One region of the Shewanella vesiculosa genome, then DNA from elsewhere that is predicted to be linked to it. Evidence: predicted binding sites of a transcription regulator. Region 1 holds the regulator's gene; each other region holds the start of a gene.

Region 1 (4,155 bases):
GAAGTCGCTTATATTGGCGATGATATGGTAGATCTCCCAGTTATGAAAGCAGTTGGTCTTGCCGTGTGTGTCGGTGACGGGCACCCATTTGTTAAGCAACATTGCCATATGACCACCTCTCTTAATGGTGGCCATGGCGCGTTACGAGAACTCACTGATTTACTGCTTTTAAGCCAAGATAAATTTGCCAGTGCTCATGGTATGAGTATATGAATAGAATCACTCTAGGTATTGTGGCTTTTTTTGGACTTGCTTTTTTCCTCTACTGGCAAGCGCAAATAAAACGCAGTGAAATGGATGCTGTGAAAGTTCGTGGTATTGAACGTCCAGACTTTGTAGCGGATAACCTACGCACCACAGAATTTAATAAACTCGGTTTAATTGCTAGTCGAGTCAGTGCCGAACACATGGAGCATTACGCCTCAAGTGACATTACTCACTTTACTAAACCTGTTTACCTCATTTACCCTGAAAACGGCCAAGCGCAATGGCAATTAAGCGCAGATAGAGGCCAATTGAATAAAAATACCAGCCAAGTCATATTAGAAAATAATGTTATTATTGATGCCATTAATATAGAAGAACCCCTGCAGTCACTCAGTACCCAAGCTGTTTCGGTGGATTTAACCACTATGATCGGCACCTCACAAGAGATGGTGTACATCAAAGGTAAAGGGTTTATTATTCAAGGTTTAGGTCTACATGCTGACTTGAATTCGCAAAAATTATCGCTACTCAGCCAGGTAGAAGGAACATATGAGCCACATTAATCGCCTCAACACTCACGCCAATGTTATGTTATTTGGCAGCATATTTTGCCTGCTGAGTTTACCTACCATAGCGAAACAAGGTGATCTTCAACAAGAGTTGAAAATTGCCTCAGTAAGCCAGTCTGCTGACATTAAAAATAATCAAATTGTTTTTAATGGTCCTGTTACCGTTACTCAAGGCACTATTAACATTAATGCTGATGAGTTACGGGCGTTTACTCCCGAAAACAGTACCAGTAAAAAACTCATCGCTATAGGTAACCCTGCAACGTTTTCACAAGAGTTAGACGACGGTCAAATTGGTACCGCCAGTGCCAACGAAATAAGCTATGATCTTGCTACCACTACACTGACATTGACAGGTAATGCCAAACTGGATCAATCTGGTAGCCAAGTAACCGGTAACCGTATTAAGTACAACATTAACGCTCAAGAGCTGATTGCTGAAAGTACTGGTACAGGGAAAGATCGCGTTATTACTATTATTCAACCTGAGAATTTCCAAGACGAGACTGCACCAAAGCAAAAGCTCCCTGAAATTCCTGTTAAAAAGCAGATCAAACCATGACCCAAATAACCCTAACGGCTGAAAATTTAGCTAAAAGCTATAAAACTCGTCAGGTTGTTAAAGATGTGAGTTTAACCGTTAAAACAGGCCAAATTGTTGGTCTTTTAGGCCCCAATGGTGCAGGTAAAACAACCACGTTTTATATGGTTGTCGGCTTAGTGCAAAGCGATAAAGGTCGGATCTTAATTGATGATGACGATTTAACCGCCGACCCAATGCATCTTAGAGCTCGCAAAGGGATTGGTTACTTGCCGCAAGAAGCCAGTATTTTTCGCAAACTGACCGTATACGACAATATTATGGCCGTATTGCAGACTCGCAAAGAACTCACTACCGACCAACGGATTGAGCAAGTAGAGCATTTACTAGAAGAATTCCATATCACCCATATTCGCGACAGCCAAGGCATGTCGTTGTCTGGTGGGGAACGTCGTCGAGTAGAGATAGCGCGCGCGCTGGCCGCTAATCCTAAATTTATTTTGCTCGATGAGCCTTTTGCGGGGGTTGACCCTATTTCTGTCATCGACATAAAAAAAATCATTCAACAGCTTAAAAACCGCGGCTTAGGGGTATTAATTACCGATCATAACGTACGTGAAACCTTAGACGTCTGTGAGCGCGCTTATATTGTCAGCCAGGGCAATTTAATTGCCGAAGGCACACCTGATGAGATATTGAGTAATCAACAAGTTCGGGCTGTGTACTTAGGTGAACAATTCAAGCTATAGTTACTTTACTGGCCTTTTAGTCTATCTAACTCATTTCATTGAACGATATCTAAATAGCGTTAAATGTCATTGATGTATGTGACAATCGATTACAGTTTTCGAGATTGTCATTTTTATGGAAATCATCTAGGGATAAGCGGTAAATGAAAGCGTCACTCCAACTCAAAATGGGTCAACACTTAACCATGACCCCTCAATTGCAGCAAGCGATCCGCTTACTGCAATTATCGTCATTGGAGCTACAGCAAGAAATCCAACAAGCATTGGACTCAAACCCATTGCTTGAAATAGAAGATGAGTTTTCTCAAGCAAAAGACTCAGTAAAAGAAAGTCGCGACCAATCGGACACCGACTTTAGTGACAACAGCGTGGTCAATATAGAAAAAGACACCTCAACAGTCGACACAGCAGAATCCATGACCAAAGAAACCATGGATGATTTAGCTATGGATACCACATGGGATGAAGTGTACACCGCCTCACCAATGTCAGGTTCAGGCAGTGCTAGCATGCGCGATGATGATATGCCATTCCAAGGTGAAACGACTGAAGGCTTATATGAGCATTTAGAGTGGCAAAAAAATCTCACGCCATTTTCTGACACAGATCGAGCAATTGCTACCGCGATCATTGATGCCATTGATGAACGCGGCTATTTAACCCAAAGCACTGAAGATATTCTCGAAGCCATGGGTGATGAAAGTGTTGAACTAGATGAAGTTGAAGCGGTATTAAAACGTATTCAACACTTTGATCCCGTTGGTGTTGCCGCACGAGATTTAAGCGAATGTTTATTCATTCAATTAGCCCAATATGCCGACACAACCCCACATATAGACAATGCCCGTCTGCTCATTAAAGACTATTTAGATTTAATTGCTGGGCGCGATTTTAGATTATTGATGCGCAAAACCAAGCTCAAAGAAAACGAGTTGCGTGACGCAATCACCTTAATCCAGTCACTTAACCCTCGCCCGGGCTTGTTAGTCACCGCTATTGATGACGAATATGTTATTCCTGATGTAACCGTACTAAAGAAGAATGGCCGTTGGGTTGTAGAGTTAAACCCAGACAATATGCCTAAAATTGGCGTTAATCAACAATATGCAGCCATGGCTAGAAGCAGTAAAAACTCTGCCGATAGCCAATTTATTCGCGGTCATTTACAAGAAGCTAAATGGTTCATCAAGAGTATCGAAAGCCGCAATGAGACCTTATTGAAAGTCGCCAATTGTATTGTGCAATTTCAGCAAGGTTTCTTTGAATATGGTGAAGAAGCCATGAAACCTATGGTGCTCAATGATATTGCTGAAGCAGTAGAAATGCATGAATCAACTATTTCACGGGTTACCACTCAAAAATATATGCACACACCACGTGGGCTATTTGAATTAAAGTACTTTTTCTCTAGCCATGTCAGCACCGACGATGGCGGAGAATGCTCATCTACCGCTATTCGTGCTTTTATCAAAAAACTGGTTGCAGCAGAAAACCAGCAAAAGCCATTAAGTGACAGTAAAATGGCCCAACTGCTGGCAGATCAGGGGATCAACGTTGCGCGTCGTACGATTGCAAAATACCGCGAAGCGATGCTCATTCCGCCCTCAAACCAACGTAAGAGTTTATAACCTACAAGGCAACGGAGGATTTTTATGCTTATCAATATGACAGGTAGAAATATCGACATTACCGAATCTTTACGTGAATACGTTCAAGGTAAATTTTCAAAGCTTGAACGACACTTCGATCAGATCAATAATGTACACGTTGTGCTCAATGTAGAAAAATTACAACAAAAAGCAGAAGCTAAAATCAACCTTAATGGTGCAGAGATTTTTGCCATGTCAGAAAGCACTGATATGTATGCTGCAATAGACGCCCTGATCGATAAACTCGACCGTCAGGTAATTAAACACAAAGAGAAGTATACAAAACACTAACGATGGAACTTTGTACCATTCTGCAGCCGGAATGCACTACCTGTGCCACACCGGGCAGTAAGAAAAAAGTACTGGAACTCATCAGCAATTTAGTCGCTGCCCAGTACCCACCCCTATCTTCGCAAGAGGTTTTTGAAAGCCTATTAGCG
Region 2 (4,155 bases), on a different contig from region 1:
TCACGCTCGCCTGTTAATCCGGCAAATAATAGCTCGGTCATACTCAATAATTGTTGTGGTGATGTCTCACTGGACTCAATCCAAGTAATGTCTAACAAACCATCGGTAATATTGGGTTCACCATTTCCTTGGGCTAATACACTGGTGAATGGCGCCGCATTGGCAATCACTAAACTCGTGGTGTTAATCATTTGAATATCACCACTATCAAGCTGTAATTTCATCGACAAAGGCTGATTTTCATCTATCGCCTCCCACAAACCATTAAGGTAAGCCAACTGTCCGAGCTCATTTTTGCGGTCACGATCGGCTTTCTGTATCATTTTCCGCTCAAAGCCCAAGCCCGCTAGCAACAACATCAATTGCTCATTACACATGGCAGTATCTATGCGCTGAGAATAACCTTGAATCAAAATATCAAGCGCTTGCGATACCGGTACTAACTTACTGGTGATACCAAACAAGGTGTGACTAAGTGCATTAGTGGTGCCCATAGGAATAATGCCTAGGTAAATATCACTGTCGACAATCACCGATGCCACCTCGTTAACTGTGCCATCTCCACCACAAGCAACAATAATATCAGCACCCTGTTTTTTGGCATGTTCGGTTAGTTGCACCGCAGACTTGTCTTTAGTGGTATATAAGACTTCAAGCTGAAAATAATCGCTCAAGGTTTGAGTTATATGATCGGCTTCATCATGCCACTTACCGCCACCTGACACTGGGTTCACAATCAACCAAGCGCGTTTATGGATATGAATTTGATTCAGGCGATGCATTTTTTCGACGGCCGCTAACTGCCATTTATTTAACCGCGCGGTTTGACGAATACTACTGATAGATTTCAGCACATCATTAACATTACGATTTTGCTCACGGCACACTAAGTAAGCGGCTAGCACTAACACCGAACGCCCTCGACCTAATGCACAATGTACTACGACATTTTTGCCATTACTGACTTGGTTATGTAACCAATTAATCGCTTGATTTAACTGTGCAACGCTAGGTACGCTGTGATCCAATACCGGAATATTTAAATAGGCAATATTTTCATCAACTAGAGTCCACTCTAATGCATCAAATTCTGCAGTAACATCTAAAATAGCATCTATTTTCTCATGCTTAAGTCGGTCAATATCGCCCGAAAACAATCGGCAGGCTAAATACAACTGCTTATCAATTTTTTGTATTGCTGGAACTTTGTCATTTTTTCTCGCCCAGGCGTTATATAGCTGGCAACCCAATAAAAACGGAATAAAACTCCAACCTATATACCAAGGAATACTGCCATCTTGGCGTTTACGGAAAATACCTGCGCTATTAAACCAATACGCCGAACTCACCAAGCCTAAAGATAATGCAAGCCACGCAAAAACAAGCTTAAGTAACACATAAGGAAGCGCCACACATAAGCACGCAGCCAATAACGTACCAAGGGTATAATAATATTTAATATGGATACGGGTGAGCATTGTGGTCCTCCTTTTTTAAAAAAAGCAGCACATGAGTGCTGCTTAAGACAATACTTATCACTATAACTATCTAATCACTTCGCGCCACGCTCTTAAGATTTTACATTGACTTATATGAGTCTAAACAAGTCGTGACCTTTGACATCAATGTACTTTACGTTAATAACCTAACGGCTCTGAACGGATTAAATAGTTAATCAGATTGCACTGTATTTAACAGTCTGGATCTTCTGACTTCATGCCTTCTTTTACATCTTCACATGCATCTTCAACAGCATTACCAGCATCTTGGATCATTTCATCCACTTTCTCACCAGCATTCTCAGCTTTATTGTCTGAACATGCTGATAAACCAGCCGTTAAAAACACCATTAAACTTGCCATTGTCAGTAATTTTAATAATTTCATATTCATCTCCTAGATGATGGTTGTAATCGAATAACGTTTTGTCGCTAACCTTAACTCGGCTTCAGAGCTCAGGTTACCTACTATGCTCGGGGACCTTTACCTCTAATCGCACTGGATAATAATGAAATCACCAGTAATACAATAAAGATAAAGAAAATAATTTTGGCGATCCCTGCTGCGGCTCCAGCAATACCAGTAAAACCCAATAGTCCTGCTATAACGGCTATAACTAAAAACATTAATGTCCAGCCCAACATAAAAACCTCCTTGGTGTACGATTTACAGTATGGTGCGTGATGTGCTAATCCTTTTGATATCGACCTCATACCTAACCATCTGAGAATTAACCATTTACACAACGACTATGTTTTTACTAATGCCAACATCGTGCCAACAGTAAATAAAAAATTAAAGCCATGATTATAAAGGATTTAATTTAATATCGAAAAATGAGCGATGGAAGAGCCACAGACTTGTAGGCACTTTTTACCGATGTTTCCGGTAAGAGTTTCAGATACTAGCGAACCAGTATCGAAAGGAGCAATGAAAAGGAGTCAACATAAGCGCCGCCAGAATAACACCAAGCATTACAACGTATACGGCAGCTTAAATGATATTAATGTTGCTAGCGCTATAAAGCCACTCGATATCCACAAACAAGCTTCTAAACCGTATATTTGATACACCAACCCCGAAAGAACGGTGCCGATAAGACGTCCCATGGCGTTGGCCATGTAATAAAATCCCACATCAAGTGATACGCCATCATGACCTGCATAACTAACAATCAGATAACTGTGCAGTGACGAGTTAATGGCAAACACAGCGCCAAATAGCATTAATCCGGCAATTAATGTCACGTGGATATAAAAGTTAAAGTGCAACGCAAGAGCAATAGCAGCGGGAATAAGTAATAAGTAGCCAGCCCATACAAAGGCTGCGCGTCCTGTTGGTACTTTGCCGTGTTTTTTACCAGTAACATAAGGCGCAAATGACTGGACGATGCCGTAGCCAATCACCCAACTCGCCATAAAACCGCCCACCCACCAATGATCCCATGCAAATGTCACCGCTAAAAACACTGGTAACGCCACCACAAACCATACATCTCGAGCACCAAACAAAAACATTCGCGCTGCCGACAACAAATTAATCGCCGGACTTTTGGAAAAAATATCGATAAATTTAGGTTTGTTTTTCGCTTTGCCTAAATCCGCTTTTAAGCTCAATAGACTCATCACCCACACACAAGCTAATAAGGCTGCCATCAACAGCACTGCACCACGAAATTCAAATAGCGTGAGCAAAATACCACCTAAAAAGAACCCCAGTCCTTTTAACGCATTTTTAGAGCCAGTAAGAATGGCCACCCATTGATACAACTTGCCCTGCGCATCACTAGGCACCAACATTTTAATCGCACTCTTGGCGCTCATTTTATTGAGGTCTTTAGCAATACCCGACAAGGCTTGCGCAACCATGACATACATTATGGTCAACATGTCCGCTGGTACGGCCAACATAGCTAGCGCAACTATTTGTAACCCTAAGCCAATGTTCATGGTGTTATTTAAGCCAAGCCTTGCCCCTAGCCAACCACCGACAAGATTAGTGACTACGCCAAAAATCTCATAAAACAAAAACAACATCGCGATATTGAACGGGCTGTAACCTAGCTGATGAAAATACAGCACCACCAGCATACGCAGTGCACCATCGGTTAAGGTAAATGCCCAATAATTACCAGTGATTATTAGATATTGCTTAATGTGAGATGGCAATGTACTGAAAGTTAACAGCCCCATGTTAGTTTATTCCTTGTCCGCCAAACCTACTTTGCGCGCAAGCTCAGCGGTGCGATTAGCGTAACCCCACTCATTGTCGTACCACACATACAGCTTAACTTGGGTATCATTAACCACCATAGTCGATAAGGCATCGATAATACTTGAGCGTGGATCGGTTTTATAATCGACCGACACTAATGGGCGCTCTTCATAACCCATAATCCCCTTAAGTTCGCTATCAGCAGCTTGCTTCAAAAGCTGGTTTACTTCTTCTGCCGTTGTGCCACGGGCCACTTCAAACACACAATCGGTAAGCGATGCATTGGCTAGCGGCACCCGAATCGCATGGCCATTTAACTTGCCTTTCAATTCAGGAAAAATATGAGTAATAGCAGTAGCAGAGCCGGTGGTGGTTGGAATTAAACTGATGCCACACGCACGGGCGCGGCGTAAATCTTGATGCGGTGCATCTAAAATCGTTT
Region 3 (4,155 bases), on a different contig from region 1:
TAAAAATTGAAAAAGACTATTGCCATATGCAAACACTCAGTATATTATCTACACAGATTTAGTTTTCTTGTTAATTTTGGTTACCTACCTGTAAGTCTGCTCAACTTCACTTCGTAAATAAACCCAAGACAAGCTTCTGTACATTGTTTTAAATTCAATTGATTTCTGTTGATATGATAATTTCTATTGGCGTAATCTTATTGTCATAAAACTATGTTCAACTTACAAATTAAGTGCTGTATGTATTACTGTGATTTTAGGCTATGTGGCAACATAAAAGTTGTAGACACAAATTAGACCTTAATCAACTATTCACATAACAACACTTGATTAGTGAGTAAAAGATAGGTTAAGTTAAATCTCGAAACATTAATCTTTTGCAACACTAAAAAATGCCAAGGATATTTTATTGAACAATTGTCTCACCTAATGGGTGAATATATAGAAGGAGTGTGGCCAATGTCATACAACATTAATGGACACGAAATTTCAGTTAGCTTTCCAGTTAATTCTATTTCGTCAAACAAAAACTCAATTGCTTTTACCGACAGCCTAGGTAAAAACAAAAAAACCTTTTCAAAGCGTATTGAAGCAATAAACTTCATGAAATGGTTATTATCAGCTAATAAGTAATCCCCCCTAACGCTTTGCGTTAATCATTTACTCTGTTATTTAATAAACTCATTTCTCGGTATTCTCCTCTCAATTACCGATGTTTATTAAAACAGAGTAAAATGAATAGCTCACTAGCTTATTTTCAAGTTATTCTTCAGTTTTAAACCCCAAGTTAACCATCTAAAAAACCTATTTCTCTTACTATCAATACCTTGTAGCAAAAATGCATCCTGCACTTGTGTGATCAAACCGAGTGAGGAAATTTTCGTTGGTATCTTGGTAACATGGTTTTATTGCCTAAGGCTCCCCCCTGATGTATGTAAAGAACATTGGTGGCACTGACAGCCTGACTATTTAAATAATGTTGTAATACTAAAAAGCCAACCGGATCATACAACAATTCAAATTCAATTCCCGACTGGCAAACTGTTTTCCACATATCAAAACAACGTTGTGATAATTTCCCAAAATGATATTTATGACCATCATTAATAATTCTAGGAAAATAAATCTCATCAACTAATTGTGAAAACTGTTGGCGTAAATATTTATCTCCGCCAACGGTACTGCAAGTTAACACCTCAATAGCAAAAACTTCCGTTAATGATAATTGAGTCAGTTGTTGAATAATTTGTTTATTTAAATAAGCCGCAGTGGTCCCCGTGCCTGAGGGGAGAAATACCATCAACTCATTTAGTCGTCGGTCTTGAGCCCATTGAATAATTTCAGTGGCGAGTTGTGTTATCCCGGTTTCGGCATACCCACAACGTCCACCTTCGGGAATAAATAGTAATTGATTTTTATCTGTGTAATTTGGGTGCGACGACACAATGTATTGCATCGCATCGTCTAAATGCATACCTTGAAGGTTTTCGGCATCGGCCAAATGACTGACATCAATAATATTGGCACCATTTTGTATCGCAGCAGCATAGTTACCCTGAGGATGTTGTAACAAGAATGTGTTGATATGACTTACATAGTAATCAAATTTCCATCCTTGCAGCTTTGCAAGTACAGACAAGGAGTACAATGAGTTGGCTTGTGCCGAGCCCGATGCCACTAGCTGGTTAACGTGTGAATAATCATGATGGAGGAAATGATAAAATTTACGCGCTTTATTACCACTAAAATCAGCATGTAATAGATCATCCCGTTTAATATAGATGCTGCGTCCATCAAAGTTCATCGCTTGTACTGGGCTTATCGAAAACATACATTGCCTTAATCAACTGTAATATGAGTATTTTAACTAAAAAATGATAAATCTCATCGATTCATTTGTATTACTCATCACACACATCTAACTATAAAGTAAAAAACTCACATTTAACCTATTATAATCAAACAGTTAAAAATATGGCATGAATATCGCTTCATTCTAAGTAATATTGACTATTGATAGGATTGAAAATGTCACTTTTACGCTTAATCTTTAATATTGCTTGGTTTCTTATGGGGGGGTTTATCATGGGCCTAGCATGGTGGTTGGTGGGGCTATTATGCTTTATCAGTATCATTGGTATCCCATTTGGCCGTGCATGTTTTGTTATTGGCGAGCTGGCTTTCTGGCCATTTGGGCAAGAAACGGTTAACCGAAAACACATTTCAGGCCAAGAAGATATTGGCACTGGCACGTTAGGTTTAGTAGGTAATGTTATATGGTTTTTATGCTTTGGTATTTGGCTTGCGATTGGCCATCTAGTCCATGCATTGGCTTGTTTTGTAACAATTATAGGTATTCCTTTCGCGTTACAACATCTTAAGTTAGCCTTACTAAGTTTAACCCCTATTGGTCAAACTGTTATTGCCAAACCGACTTATTAGCATTCATTAATAACTGTTGAATGACTACTGTTATAAAAAGCCGATAGCACAGTGCTATCGGCTTTTTATTTGCCTAATTGTCTTAGCAGCGTGTACATTGCCATAATCAAGCACAGAAAAGTAATTCACTCTCTTTAATGACAGTAATGGAATCGCATGAACTATTGGTTAATGAAGTCTGAACCAGATGACTTTAGCATTGATGATCTACAGATGTGTGAGCAGCAAACGGTTGCTTGGCAAGGTATTCGTAACTATCAAGCACGTAATTATATTCGCGATCAAATCGCATTGGGTGATCTAGTGTTGTTTTACCACTCTAGCTGCAAAGTACCTGCCATTGTAGGTTTAGCCAACATTAGTAGTCAGCCTCAAATTGATGTCAGCGCTTTTGATGACCGCTCAGCGTATTTTGATATGAAATCTGACGCCACTGCACCTCGTTGGTGGCAAGTGCATATTCAATTTATGGTCAAATTCTCTAACCCAGTCAGCTTGAAGCAATTGAAGGCAGATCCCTTACTGCAAGATATGGTACTAGTGGCTAAAGGTACTCGCCTGAGTGTTCAGCCCGTCACACAAGAGCAATACCAACATATTATGAAACTAACAAACGTAGATTAATAACCTTGAATTAACCACTGGGCAGCTGGTCGCTAACAGGTAACCATCCTTTTAAAAGCCGCTTCCTAAAGACGGCTCAGACAATTAGCGCTAAATCGTCTGAGCATCTAATTACGAACGAAAATGAATAAGATCAGCCAATGCCCAGATTAGTTAATCATCCGCCCTATTCCACCAAGCACAGATCCTTCACCCTGATCTTTGCCACCACGAGATGGTGCATGAGCAATAATTCTGTCAGCCATGCGAGAAAACGGTAAGCTTTGTAACCATACTGTCCCATGACCTTGTAAGGTCGCAAGAAACAAACCTTCGCCACCAAACACCATTGATTTTAAAGAACCAGCGCGCTGAATATCATAATCAATCCCGGGCGTAAATCCGACTAAACACCCAGTATCAACTCGCAATGTCTCACCACGCAGTTCTTTTTTTATCAGTGTGCCACCGGCATGCACAAATGCCATACCATCACCTTTAAGGCTTTGTAGAATGAAACCTTCACCACCAAAAAAACCGGTTCCTAATCGCTTATTAAACTTCATACTCACTTGCGTACCTAAAGCCGCTGCTAAAAAGCTGTCTTTCTGGCAGATAAGTTCGCCTTGATGTTGAGCTAAGTCGATCGCCAAAATAGTCCCAGGAAACGGCGCAGCAAATGCCACTTTTCGTTTATGTTGACCTTCATTGGTAAAGTGAGTCATAAAAATCCCCTCACCCGAAATGGCACGTTTACCAGCCCCCAGTAGCTTGCCAAAAAAACCAGATTCAGGCTCAGAGCCATCACCCATTTTAGCCTCAAAACTAATATCTTCTTCGATATAGGTCATCGCGCCTGCTTCAGCAATCACTGATTCATTTGGATCAAGTTCAACTTCAACAAGCTGCATACTAGAACCGATAATTTCATAATCTACTTCATGGCATTTTCTGGTCATTTTCATTCCTTAAAAATTTATGATTGATTGTTGTCACCTAACATTGTTGTCGCCTAACAAAGCTAAATAATTTCCCTGTAACAATGTTATAAAATAACAAAAGGATCCGCAATTTAACACGACAACTTTTCACTGTGCTAGGCTGCCCAAT
Region 4 (4,155 bases), on a different contig from region 1:
GAGGGCTGCTCTTCACTGGATGCATTATCGGTCTTATATAACCCCACCATTAATAGCCCTACACCAAACTTCTTCTCTGGGGTGTAATAAGCCGTAGGCAAATAGCTCATATCAATGGCTTTAGTGTCATCAAACTCACCATCCGCACCAAACACAGACAAAATATTATCAATCCATGTGGGTTGCATGTCTTTGGGGGTTTCAAAAAGAGGTTCAACTGCGTTGGCGGCGTTAGAAAAAATAAATAGTGCTAAAAGTAAGGTCCGTTTCATAAAAACTCTATTAAATGTAAAAAGAATTAGGCTTGCATGATGACTTCCATGCCAATGATTGAATCAAGCTTGTATTAGTTGGCTCCGTAATGCTGAGAGGTAAAAGCTGTTGTCGATACAATGGTTTCAAATTCAATAACGATCAAATCTTCAAGTATTATCCTCGCTATCACTCAATGCTAACTGAATAAAAACTGAAGCCTTACTGAATATAACGCTTATTTGAGTCAGAGTTTAACCATTATCTCTTCCTCAAGCATCACTGTAGACATACTCTATTTGGCATCATTTACGTCAATGATACCACTAGTGTTCATAATGCCTGCTAATATAGCATATTCAGTGGTTAATATTGATGATAACTCCGAACTCAGCCGATGGGACTCACTCGGGGGAAATGTATAACATCAGCTATATTTAGGTGGGTTGCTACAGGATTTTGATTCATTAGACAAGAGTATACAAACGACAAATTCAGTAATATATGCCTCATTTAATCAGTGATCCATCTGCAAGTAAAAATTATTTCCTTAGATATATCATCCAGCGCGCAAGTAAGGTATAACGACGCTATGAAAACGCCTATACGATTACAACCACTGGTTGACGATGGTCTCGTCGATGAAGTGATAAGCCAACTCATGAGTGGCAAAGAAGCTACGGTCTATATGATCAGATGTGGCGATGCGATCCGCTGCGCGAAAGTGTATAAGGAAGCCACTAAACGCAGCTTTAAAAAAGCAGCACAATATCAAGAAGGTCGAAAAACCAAAAACAGTCGTCGTGGTCGAGCCATGGAAAAAGGCTCTAAATACGGTCGAGAAGAACAAGAAAAAGCCTGGCAAAATGCCGAGGTCGACGCATTATACAAATGCGCGGCGGCTAAAATTAGAGTACCTGTGCCTTATGGCTGCTTTGATGGTGTGCTATTAATGGAGTTGATCACCAATATTCATGGTGATGTTGCACCGCGATTAAACGACGTAACACAGATGAGTGTCGAGCAAGCACAAAGCCAGCATTACATTATGATGGGTTATGTTGTGCGTATGCTATGTGCGGGTATTGTGCATGGCGATTTGTCTGAGTTTAACGTGCTGGTCGACAAGGATGGTCCAGTGATCATTGACTTGCCGCAAGCTGTTGATGCCTCAGCCAACAATAATGCCAAAGCAATGTTATTTCGTGATGTGAATAATATGACTGACTATTATTCACAATTTGCTCCAGAATTAGCCGCGACAAAATACGCTAAAGAAATGTGGGCCTTATATGAACAAGGTGAATTAACACCCGAAACACAGTTAACCGGTTTGTTTGAAGAAGACACCACAGCCGCTGATGTCGATTCTGTATTAGAAGAAATCAACGCTGCTTTTGAAGAAGCTCAAGAAAGACGCGAGCGCATGAGCGAAGCGAACAACGACGAGTATTAAATCGATAGTTCATTCATGTGAATACTTAGGGAGACGTACGGACAAATTATCGAAGCTTTTATAGAAGATATAGTCTGGTTAATGTCTCCCTATTCTTTAGCCCTAATGAAAACGCAGAATCACGTACGCCCCCCTTGTTAATTAAGCAGCAAGTTGTGTAAATATAAACGCTAGCGGCCTAAACTCTTCCGATTTGTGCAACCATAGCTAATCCTATTACGAACAAATACAATAATGTCGTTACTGGCTAAATCAGATCATAGTCAGCAGAGAACCTTGCCCTTGGCACACAGCCAAAATAATCAATTTACCCGCCTTACATAACCTTACTTTTATCATGGTTAATTAGGTGTATAATAAGATTGAAAGTTAACAAGGAGAATATTATGAATAGCCATGTTGTATCAGTATTACTCGTTTGTCTTACTACTTCTTTGCCTGTTACTGCTATTGGAAATGAAAATGGAGCCATGAGAATGTCTCAGATGCCTGAATTTTCCGATTTTGATAAGAATCAAGACAAATTGATATCTGAAGAGGAATTTGTGCAATTTCAAAAAGCACGGCAAGAGTTGCATCAATCTGAAGGGCGCATGTTAAAAAATGCCTCACGTGATGGTATGTTTGAACGTATCGATTTGGATCACAATAAGTTTATTGATGCTGAAGAGTTTCAATCTCATCGTGAAATGATGAGAAAGTCTAAATAATCTCTGCTCGGGATAATAATCAATATCACTTTAGAGAGGTCATCAACATCACCTCTCTTTTTAAATACACGACACGGTAGCACATGAGATTTAGCCATCTCAATCAGCATAATAGAACGCCTAACTCCCACTTCCAAACAAACACCATTCAAACTTGGCTTTATCGGGCTATGCTTTGTGCTGTTCTCTGTAAAGCCATAGACATCAATTGGCCAGTGAAAATAATATCACTATGTTGTCGGCGTTTTTATACGCTTGTGATGATTTTATCCCGAGCAAACATCGCCTTGCTCCTTTGGCTTATTAATGTTGACTATGTGTAGGTAAATGGCTAAAACACTGGGTCACACAGTCTCAGGTACTCATTGGTGCGTCGAATATCATAGCCTCACTATCACGAACTATCACGAAGCATCACCAAGCTAAAACGGATAAATTATTCTGCCGCGACAAGCTTGCTTTTAAACACGCCGTAAAAGGCAATGCAGGCACCTGCAAAACCTAAGAAAGAACACACCAGACGATAGTCATTGTTGTCGATAAAGAAATTAGCCACACTAAATACCAGTAAAATCAATAAACCAATATTTTTGATCATCATCATTTTAGGCTCAAACATCAGCCATTGTTCGCATTTAGGACATTGTGTTTCAACGCCATGTTTACCTTTGCGTACTTGTTTAAGTGCCTTGCGGGCAAACACACCCTGACAACGAGGACATTCCATTTTACATCACCTTTAATGATTTTTAATCAATATAATACAATGAATTAACTTAGTATCAAAGCTTATCATTCAACCCAATTTCTGATAAGTATAACAAACACCTTTAATTATTTATTAATTTTAACGAACGCTCAAAATCATATTTGAACGAATGTTACAGTTAGTTTATAGTCAAGGGAACTTGGGTATCATTAGCAAAATAAACACCGCATAGATGTGGATATTAACAACCTAGCTTGGCTACTTACTCAGAGCTTCAGCATTGACCATACACTCACAGAGCAATAATCATGAATAAAGTCATTGGATTTGATGTTTATGGCACCTTAGTGGATCCGCTAGAGATGGGCCAACATCTGCAACAACTGATTGGCGATAAAGCGCTAGAGTTTGCGCAACTGTGGCACGATAAAAAAGTCGAGTATGCGTTCCGTCGCGGATTAATGCAGCAATATGCAGATTTTGCAGTTTGTACTCAACAAGCACTGCAATATTGTTTGACGGTTTACAACCTTACCCTCACAGCAAGTGCACAACAGCAACTGCTGGCAAAATTTAGTCAACTATCGGCCTTTGAGGATGTTATTGTTGGCCTAGCATTACTGCGCAATCAAGGCTATACCCTAGTCGCATTTTCAAATGGTCCAGAACTAGCCGTGCGCAATTTAATGCATAATGCTGGCGTGTTACCTCAATTACATGATGTCATCAGCGTGGACGACCTACAGACCTTTAAACCTAATCCTGCGGTTTACCATTATTTAATCAACCGCACTCAAACTGATCCCACTCATTGTTGGATGGTATCGAGCAATCCCTGGGATGTTATTGGTGCAAAAGCTGCTGGACTTAACACAGCTTGGATCCAACGCGACAGTAAAAAAGTATTTGATCCCTGGGGCATTGAGCCTGACTTAACCGTCAGCAATTTAATCGAATTAAGTGAACAGTTAAAAGCCAGGTAATAAATAACTAACATGTTGCATTTAAACAATAAAAGCATAACTCAT

The links. The regulator sigma-54, encoded in region 1, starts transcription at its own class of promoters, with help from an activator protein. The targets are predictions, from matches to a motif close to GTTGGCACGNNNNTNGNNT.
Region 2: GW828_RS12425 (DUF1328 family protein) is a predicted target of sigma-54. The motif match lies at 2,263-2,281, and genes of this name have one in related genera.
Region 3: GW828_RS01515 (YccF domain-containing protein) is a predicted target of sigma-54. The motif match lies at 1,974-1,992, and genes of this name have one in related genera.
Region 4: GW828_RS08940 (EF-hand domain-containing protein) is a predicted target of sigma-54. The motif match lies at 1,990-2,008, and genes of this name have one in related genera.

The regions. Positions count from the first base shown of each region.
Region 1 is NZ_JAACSD010000004.1:207,273-211,427, forward strand. Features, by position in the region: gene kdsC (3-deoxy-manno-octulosonate-8-phosphatase KdsC) at 1-213, shown strand, start outside; gene lptC (LPS export ABC transporter periplasmic protein LptC) at 210-770, shown strand; gene lptA (lipopolysaccharide transport periplasmic protein LptA) at 757-1,338, shown strand; gene lptB (LPS export ABC transporter ATP-binding protein) at 1,335-2,066, shown strand; gene GW828_RS03200 (RNA polymerase factor sigma-54) at 2,210-3,694, shown strand; gene hpf (ribosome hibernation promoting factor) at 3,719-4,006, shown strand; gene ptsN (PTS IIA-like nitrogen regulatory protein PtsN) at 4,009-4,155, shown strand, end outside.
Region 2 is NZ_JAACSD010000011.1:14,038-18,192, reverse strand. Features, by position in the region: gene GW828_RS12435 (diacylglycerol kinase family protein) at 1-1,478, opposite strand, end outside; gene GW828_RS12430 (hypothetical protein) at 1,692-1,886, opposite strand; gene GW828_RS12425 (DUF1328 family protein) at 1,967-2,143, opposite strand; gene arsJ (organoarsenical effux MFS transporter ArsJ) at 2,474-3,691, opposite strand; gene GW828_RS12415 (ArsJ-associated glyceraldehyde-3-phosphate dehydrogenase) at 3,698-4,155, opposite strand, start outside.
Region 3 is NZ_JAACSD010000003.1:336,887-341,041, forward strand. Features, by position in the region: gene GW828_RS01505 (hypothetical protein) at 460-633, shown strand; gene GW828_RS01510 (1-aminocyclopropane-1-carboxylate deaminase/D-cysteine desulfhydrase) at 860-1,831, opposite strand; gene GW828_RS01515 (YccF domain-containing protein) at 2,029-2,442, shown strand; gene GW828_RS01520 (EVE domain-containing protein) at 2,599-3,066, shown strand; gene GW828_RS01525 (TIGR00266 family protein) at 3,216-4,004, opposite strand.
Region 4 is NZ_JAACSD010000007.1:182,889-187,043, reverse strand. Features, by position in the region: gene GW828_RS08950 (BamA/TamA family outer membrane protein) at 1-272, opposite strand, end outside; gene GW828_RS08945 (PA4780 family RIO1-like protein kinase) at 845-1,708, shown strand; gene GW828_RS08940 (EF-hand domain-containing protein) at 2,095-2,418, shown strand; gene GW828_RS08935 (hypothetical protein) at 2,855-3,145, opposite strand; gene GW828_RS08930 (haloacid dehalogenase type II) at 3,436-4,110, shown strand.